Ketobacter alkanivorans: one gene and its partner. The protein of the gene in region 1 interacts with the protein of each later gene in a pairwise test. Links are inferred from orthologs where the notes say so. Each region holds a gene or a part of one and is shown in the gene's direction. Other genes may lie near its edges.

Evidence for each region.
Region 2: the proteins of secB (region 1) and secA interact in binary tests that used the Escherichia coli proteins (3 or more experiments, as listed by UniProt). The link is inferred for Ketobacter alkanivorans from one-to-one orthologs.

The regions. Positions count from the first base shown.
Region 1 is NZ_CP022684.1:1,958,472-1,961,660, reverse strand. The notes cover bases 11-2,878. They hold secB (protein-export chaperone SecB), read left to right. Parts: upstream 11-1,138; coding sequence 1,139-1,618; downstream 1,619-2,878. Other genes in these bases: Kalk_RS08435 (glycosyltransferase), read right to left, coding at 1,629-2,840; grxC (glutaredoxin 3), read left to right, coding at 846-1,100; Kalk_RS08450 (rhodanese-like domain-containing protein), read left to right, coding at 402-821; gpmI (2,3-bisphosphoglycerate-independent phosphoglycerate mutase), read right to left, coding at 11-198. Also shown: more of gpmI, read right to left, coding at 1-10; Kalk_RS08430 (autotransporter outer membrane beta-barrel domain-containing protein), read left to right, coding at 2,961-3,189. UniProt on the Escherichia coli protein: One of the proteins required for the normal export of some preproteins out of the cell cytoplasm. It is a molecular chaperone that binds to a subset of precursor proteins, maintaining them in a translocation-competent state.
Region 2 is NZ_CP022684.1:4,077,744-4,081,361, forward strand. Bases 181-3,477 are described here. They hold secA (preprotein translocase subunit SecA), read left to right. Parts: upstream 181-547; coding sequence 548-3,277; downstream 3,278-3,477. Other genes in these bases: Kalk_RS17485 (M23 family metallopeptidase), read left to right, coding at 181-290; argJ (bifunctional glutamate N-acetyltransferase/amino-acid acetyltransferase ArgJ), read left to right, coding at 3,406-3,477. Outside these bases: more of Kalk_RS17485, read left to right, coding at 1-180; more of argJ, read left to right, coding at 3,478-3,618. UniProt on the Escherichia coli protein: Required for protein export, interacts with the SecYEG preprotein conducting channel.

The DNA.
Region 1 (3,189 bases):
TACTTCGGAGTTGCCCATCTGTCCGTTGGGCAGGCCAACATCCATGCCCGATCCGGATATCAGCGTGTGTGGGCGCTCACTCCAGAGCTTGTCCCAGGTCGGTTTCCGGGCGTGAGCAATGGCGTTGAATTCGGTTTCAGTGCGGTGGCCGAAGCCATCCAGAATGATTAAAACGTGGGGTTTGCGTGACTGGCTCATGATTCCAACTTGTCGGCTACATCTCGGTTAGTGGAGTGTCGAGTTTACGTGAGGGGAGATTTTACCTGAAAAAACCCTGCGAAGCATGAGCTGTGCGTCTGTGGCGGTGGTCGGCCTTTACCGGTTTCAGGTATACTCTGCTGCTATTTCGTGTCCTGTTCTGCCTGTATGCAGGTAACTTATTGAATTTCTGGGAATAATAAATGGATCGTCTGCTTGAGTTTTCGATGAACCACCCCGAGCTGGTGGGTACCTTTGTGGTCTTGGTGGTACTGTTTTTTGTGCTGGAATCCCGTCGAGGCGGCAAAACGGTCACTTCCCAGCGGCTCACTCATTTAATGAACAAGGAAGACGCCCTGGTGCTGGATGTGCGTGACAGTAAGGACTATCGAGAAGGTCACATCACCGGTTCGCGCAATATTCCCTTCAGCAAACTGAAAGAAAGCGTGGGTGATATCACCCAGTTTAAAGACAAGCCAGTGGTGATCGTTTGTAAAATGGGTCAACACGCCGGAGCCGCCGGCAAGATACTGCACGCGGAAGGCTTTGCCAGTGTGCAGCGGTTGTCCGGTGGTATCACCACTTGGAAATCAGACGGATTGCCTTTGGTGAAAGGCAAGTAAACACACTGCTAGCAGGTTGTATGTATGGCTGATGTACTGATTTATACCACTCCATGGTGCCCTTATTGCGTGCGGGCCAAGCATTTGCTGAAGTCGAAGGGCGCAAGCTTTGATGAAATTAATGTTAACGGCCAGCCCGACCTGCGTCAGCAAATGGAAATTCGCAGTGGTGCCCATACGGTGCCACAGATCTGGATCGGAGAAACCCACGTTGGGGGGTGCGACGAACTGTACGCACTGGAACGTGCCGGTAAGCTCGATGGCCTGCTTGCTTCGTAGGCTCGAAACTAAGAAATACAACACATTAGGTGACCATAATGACTGAACAAGCCGCCGGGCAGCAGCCCCAGCAACAATTTCAACTGCAGCGCATTTATTTGAAAGATCTTTCATACGAAGCGCCTAAAACACCACAGCTGTTTAAAGAACAGTGGAAGCCGGAAGTGAACCTGGAAGTGAACAACACTGCCAATGTTATCGAAGGCAACATTTATGAAGTGGTGCTGAAAGTGACCGTGACCGTGAAAAACGGCGACAACACAGCGTTCATCGTAGAAGTGGCGCAAGCTGGCTTGTTCTTGCTGGAAGGCGTTGAAGGCATTCAGAAAGAGGCCATCCTGAAAGGCGTGTGCGCTAACATTTTGTTCCCATATGCCCGCGAAGCGGTTTCAGATGTCGTTGCCCGTGGCACTTTCCCACAGTTCCTGCTGCAGCCTATCAATTTCGAGGCAGCCTTTGCCGAAAACCTGCGCAAGCAACAAGAGCAAGCCAAGCAGGATGCTCAGCCTACTCACTAAGGTGGGTTAGCTAAGATCGGTTTAACAGTTCGCCGCACTCCCTCACCAGCAGGTCACCCAGTGTGCCTTCGCTGAGGGAGCGGTGTCTGTTGGCATACTCTTTGGCTTTCTCGCGCAGAACCGTCGATTCGATGGCTTGATCCAATTGCATTTTTAATTGCTGTTCGCTCTCCACTTTTTTAATCAGTACACCCACACCCAACTCCTCTACTTTAAGACCAATCAACAGTTGCTCTAACTGAATCGGCAGCACCACACACGGCAGGCCGTTTAGCAGGCTTTCCATGGTGGACGCCGAGTTGCCGTGCCCAATAAACAGATCGGCTTCAGCCATGGAGGGCTCCAGTGCCACCACGTCAGTACTGAAACGGAACGAATCAGACTCATAGGGCTTAAATTGGGCAGCATTACCGTTGGGGGAGGCGACAAATACGTTTGCCGGGTGATTGGCCAGTGCTTTGATGATCGCATCCTGACCAGGGTGGTTTTGTTTCAGATACGCCAGAATTTTGGGGCCTGGGGCGGGGCCGAAATGGGCAGGTTTGCTTAGGGCGGGTTGGCTTTTTAACACATGGCAGCGCACATTGGTGCGCGCTTCGTTGTATACGTCGAAGTCCGGGGTCACCGTTAGAATCATTCGATCAGCGGCAAACAGATCTGTCAGATGTTCAAGTGGTGTGCTGTGAGTATTTACCAGCACTTCATTGACCACCTCCAGCACCCTGGCCTCTTGTTTGGCAACCAGATCATCCTGTGTGGGGAAGGGTCGCCAGTCCGCCATGGGGAGACCTGCCACCGGTTCTGAAAACCCAGTACCAATCATGATTTTGGGAATGTCGAGATGGGCTGCCGCCAGCATTGCAGTTGGTGAATAATCGAACAGTATTAGATCGGGTTGGATTCGATTGAGCAGGGTTTTCCAAGCCCGCACCGGCCCCATCAACTCGTCTGCACTTAGGTAGCCCGTCAACAGCAGCACATCCGCCAAGCACACAATAGGGCGTTGCATCGTAATCTTCGGCAGCCACAGGGGGGCTTGCAGCAGCTCTGTTGGCGAGTGTTTAAACAAGTTGTGGGCTTTGGATAAATCTTTAAGTGCAACCTGCGTGGTATAACCGTTGCGATTGAGACATTCAGTGATGTCAGCAAGGCGGGTGATGTGACCCAAATGGCCGCCCATTTCCCAGGTACACAGAATCTTGGGTGGGTGTGAATTCAGCATAAAGTACTATTGCACATTCGAGAATAGGGATTGTGCGTTCATTGTAGGGGATTTGTACGTACAATACGCCCATGTAGGTAGTTAATGTTGAGCAGATGAAACTGTAATGTGGGGATAGATATGAAAAATTACCATGGAATACCGTTGCTGGTACTGGCGGCGGCCGTGTCTGAGGCGACTTATGGTGCTACCACGGCAGCTGATGACAGCGCCTCAGTGGTGCAAGGCCGCAGCGTAGTGATTAACGTGCTGGCAAATGATGAAGCGACTAACGGTGCCTTGTCGGTTTATCCTGAATTTGGATCGCCCTTCTACGGCAGCCTTGTGCTGAATAACGACAACACCTTCA
Region 2 (3,618 bases), 2.1 Mb from region 1 along the record:
GTAAGGAAGGATCAGATATCGTTTCGGTTGGCTCAGGTGTCGTGACCTGGGCGGGTGAGCGTTATGGCTATGGCTTGATGGTGGAAGTAAATCACGGTGGTGGTATCACCACCCGCTATGCCCACGCCAAAGAGATTCTGGTGAGCGTGGGGGATATCGTCAAGCAGGGCGAGTCTCTGGCGAAAATGGGCAGTACCGGGCGTTCAACCGGACCCCACGTGCACTTTGAGGTGCGCAAAGATGGCAAGGCAGTTGATCCTGCCCGATACGTTTATCGGAAGCGCAGCTGATCCTCTGATTAATCCCCTGATTGGGGCAAAATATCGTCAAGTTGGCGCATCATTCGGGTGCGCCTTTCATGATTCCCTCACGTAAATGCTTTATCCTTCTAGGAAAATAACGTTAGAATTGTCCCTTTAAATTTATTCCCGTCTGCGCTTGGGATATTCGGCTTTTAGGCCCTCTTTTGATTAAATATTGATAGGTGACTTAAAGGTCCAGAGCCAAGCAGGCTCGGGAACGGCCTCAGTAATAGAAGTGAAAATCTATGTTAGGACCACTGTTTCGCAAGATTTTAGGTAGCAAAAACGATCGCGAACTTAAACGAATGGGCAAGCTGGTTGTTCAGATTAATGCGTTGGAGGAAGAGATCCAGGCGCTGACCGATGAACAGCTAAAGGCTAAGACCCCCGAGTTTCGTTCACGGCTGGAGCAGGGTGAGAGCCTCGATAATCTGTTACCTGAGGCTTTTGCAGTGGGTCGCGAAGCTAGCAAACGTGTCATGGGGATGCGTCACTTCGATAGCCAGATGATAGGTGGTATTACTCTGCATGAAGGTCGTATTGCAGAGATGCGCACCGGTGAGGGTAAGACCCTTACTGCTACTCTGGCGGTGTATCTTAATGCCTTGTCTGGCCGTGGCGTACATGTGGTTACGGTGAACGATTACCTGGCTCAGCGGGACGCGGACTGGATGCGCCCCTTGTATGAGTTTTTGGGCATGAGTGTGGGTGTGATTTTGTCGCAACAGGATGCGGCCACCAAGCGAGCCGCATATGCCAGTGACATCACCTATGGCACCAACAACGAATTTGGTTTTGATTATCTGCGCGATAACATGGCTTTTACCCTGGAAGATCGCGTGCAGGGGCCTCTTAATTTTGCTGTAGTGGATGAGGTGGATTCGATCCTCATTGATGAAGCCCGTACCCCTTTGATCATCTCCGGCCCCAGTGAAGACAGCTCGGAGATGTATAAAAAAATCAATGTGCTGATCCCCAAGCTCAAGCGTGGCTCTGATGAGGGCGAGCTGGATGCCGAGCAAGAAGTTTATCATTACTCCATTGATGAAAAAAATCGTCAAGTAGAACTGACAGAAGAAGGCCATCAGTTTGTAGAAGACTTGCTCACCGAGTACAAGCTGTTGGCAGAGGGTGACAGCCTTTATGCGGCGAATAATCTTAACTTGCTGCATCATGTACACGCTGCCTTAAAAGCACATTGCCTGTTTCAGCGTGATGTGGATTACATCGTACAGAACAACCAGATAGTGATTGTCGACGAGCATACCGGTCGTACCATGGCGGGGCGTCGCTGGTCGGATGGTATTCATCAGGCCATCGAAGCAAAGGAAGGGGTCAAGATTCAAAACGAGAATCAGACTTTGGCTTCCACCACATTCCAGAACTATTTCCGTATATACAACAAGCTGTCGGGCATGACCGGTACAGCGGATACTGAAGCCTTTGAATTCCGCCAGATTTATGGCCTGGATGTTGTGGTGATTCCCACCAACAGGCCGATGGTACGACAGGATCTGAATGATCTTATTTTTATGTCGACCGAGGAGAAATTTGAGGCAATCGTAGAAGATATTAGAGAGGCCATTGAAGCGAAGCGCCCTGTGTTGGTGGGTACGGCCTCGATTGAGACGTCGGAGTATTTGTCGGCGTTTTTGAAGAAGCAGAAAATTGATCACAAGGTATTGAATGCCAAGTTCCACGCTCAGGAAGCGGATATTATCGCTCAGGCGGGTCGTCCGGGTGCACTAACCATCGCCACCAATATGGCGGGCCGGGGAACTGATATTGTTTTAGGCGGTAATTGGCAAGCCGAGGTGGATGCGTTAGATAACCCCACTGAAGAACAGATTGCCAAAATCAAGTCCGACTGGGAGGCGCGTAGCCAGGCCGTGAAGGAGTCCGGTGGCTTGCATATCATCGGTACAGAGCGTCATGAGTCCCGTCGTATTGATAACCAGCTCCGTGGCCGTTCGGGGCGACAGGGCGATCCTGGTTCCACCCGTTTCTTCCTGTCGTTGGAAGATGGTCTGATGCGAATTTTTGCGTCGGATCGGGTTAAAGGGTTGATGCAAACCCTGGGTATGGAGCGGGGCGAGGCTATCGAGCATCGTTGGGTTACCAAGTCTATCGAGAATGCGCAGAAAAAGGTCGAGGGTCGCAACTTTGATATTCGTAAGTCTCTGCTGGAATATGATGATGTTGCGAATGATCAGCGTCGTGTTGTGTACGAGCAGCGTAATGACATTCTCCACGCTGAGGATTTGTCTGAGAACATCAAGGCCATTCGTGTTGATGTGGTGAATGAATTCATCAGTGGTTACATTCCTCCTCAGAGCATGGTAGAGCAGTGGGACGTTGAAGGGCTTGAGCGTGCGATGGAAACGGATTTCAGAATTCGTATGCCGGTGCAGCAGTGGTTGGATGAAGACAAATCGCTGCATGAAGAAACGTTACGTGAAAAGATCATTGGCCTTCTTGAAGAAGCCTATGCCACCAAAGAAGCGAATTTGGGCGATGAAACCCATGTTATGCGTCAGCTTGAGAAGCACGTGATGCTGGCGACCCTGGATCGTTTGTGGAAAGAGCATCTGGCTAACATGGATCATCTGCGTCAGGGTATTCATCTGCGCGGCTATGCCCAGAAAAATCCGAAGCAGGAATACAAACGCGAAGCATTTGAGCTGTTCCAGACCTTCCTGGAAAATGTGAAGTTGGAAGTGGTGCGTGTGCTGTCGACTGTTGAGTTGCGTCGACAGGAAGAAGTGGAAGAACTAGAGCGCCAGCGTCGTGCTGCTGCCGAGCGTGAGCTTACGTTGCAGCATGCGGACGCGGCGTCGGCAACTGCCGACAACGAGCAAGCAGAAAGTGCTGGGAATGCACCGTTCCAGCGGCAGGAACGTAAGGTGGGGCGTAATGAGCCCTGCCCCTGCGGATCAGGTAAAAAGTACAAACACTGTCACGGGCAGGTGGAGTAACATTACCAGGATCGGCAAGAGGGGCTTTGAGCCCCTTTTTTCATGGAATTTTAAAACGCCAATGTTGGCATTGGTGAGTATTGGTGAGTACATCATTGACGAAAGTACATTTGAGTGAGGGCACAACTATGGCGGTAGGAAAAGAAACCTTTGGTGTAATGCATCCAGTTAAGGGGTTTCGTCTGGGCACGGCTCAGGCGCATGTGAAAAAGCCCAATCGCCGTGACTTGGTACTAATGGAGGCCGCAGGCGGCAGTTCTATCGCGGGTACTTTCACCAAGAATGCATTTTGTGCAGCACCGGTCACCCTGTGTAAGGGTAACTTGCAGGCGCTGTCTGGT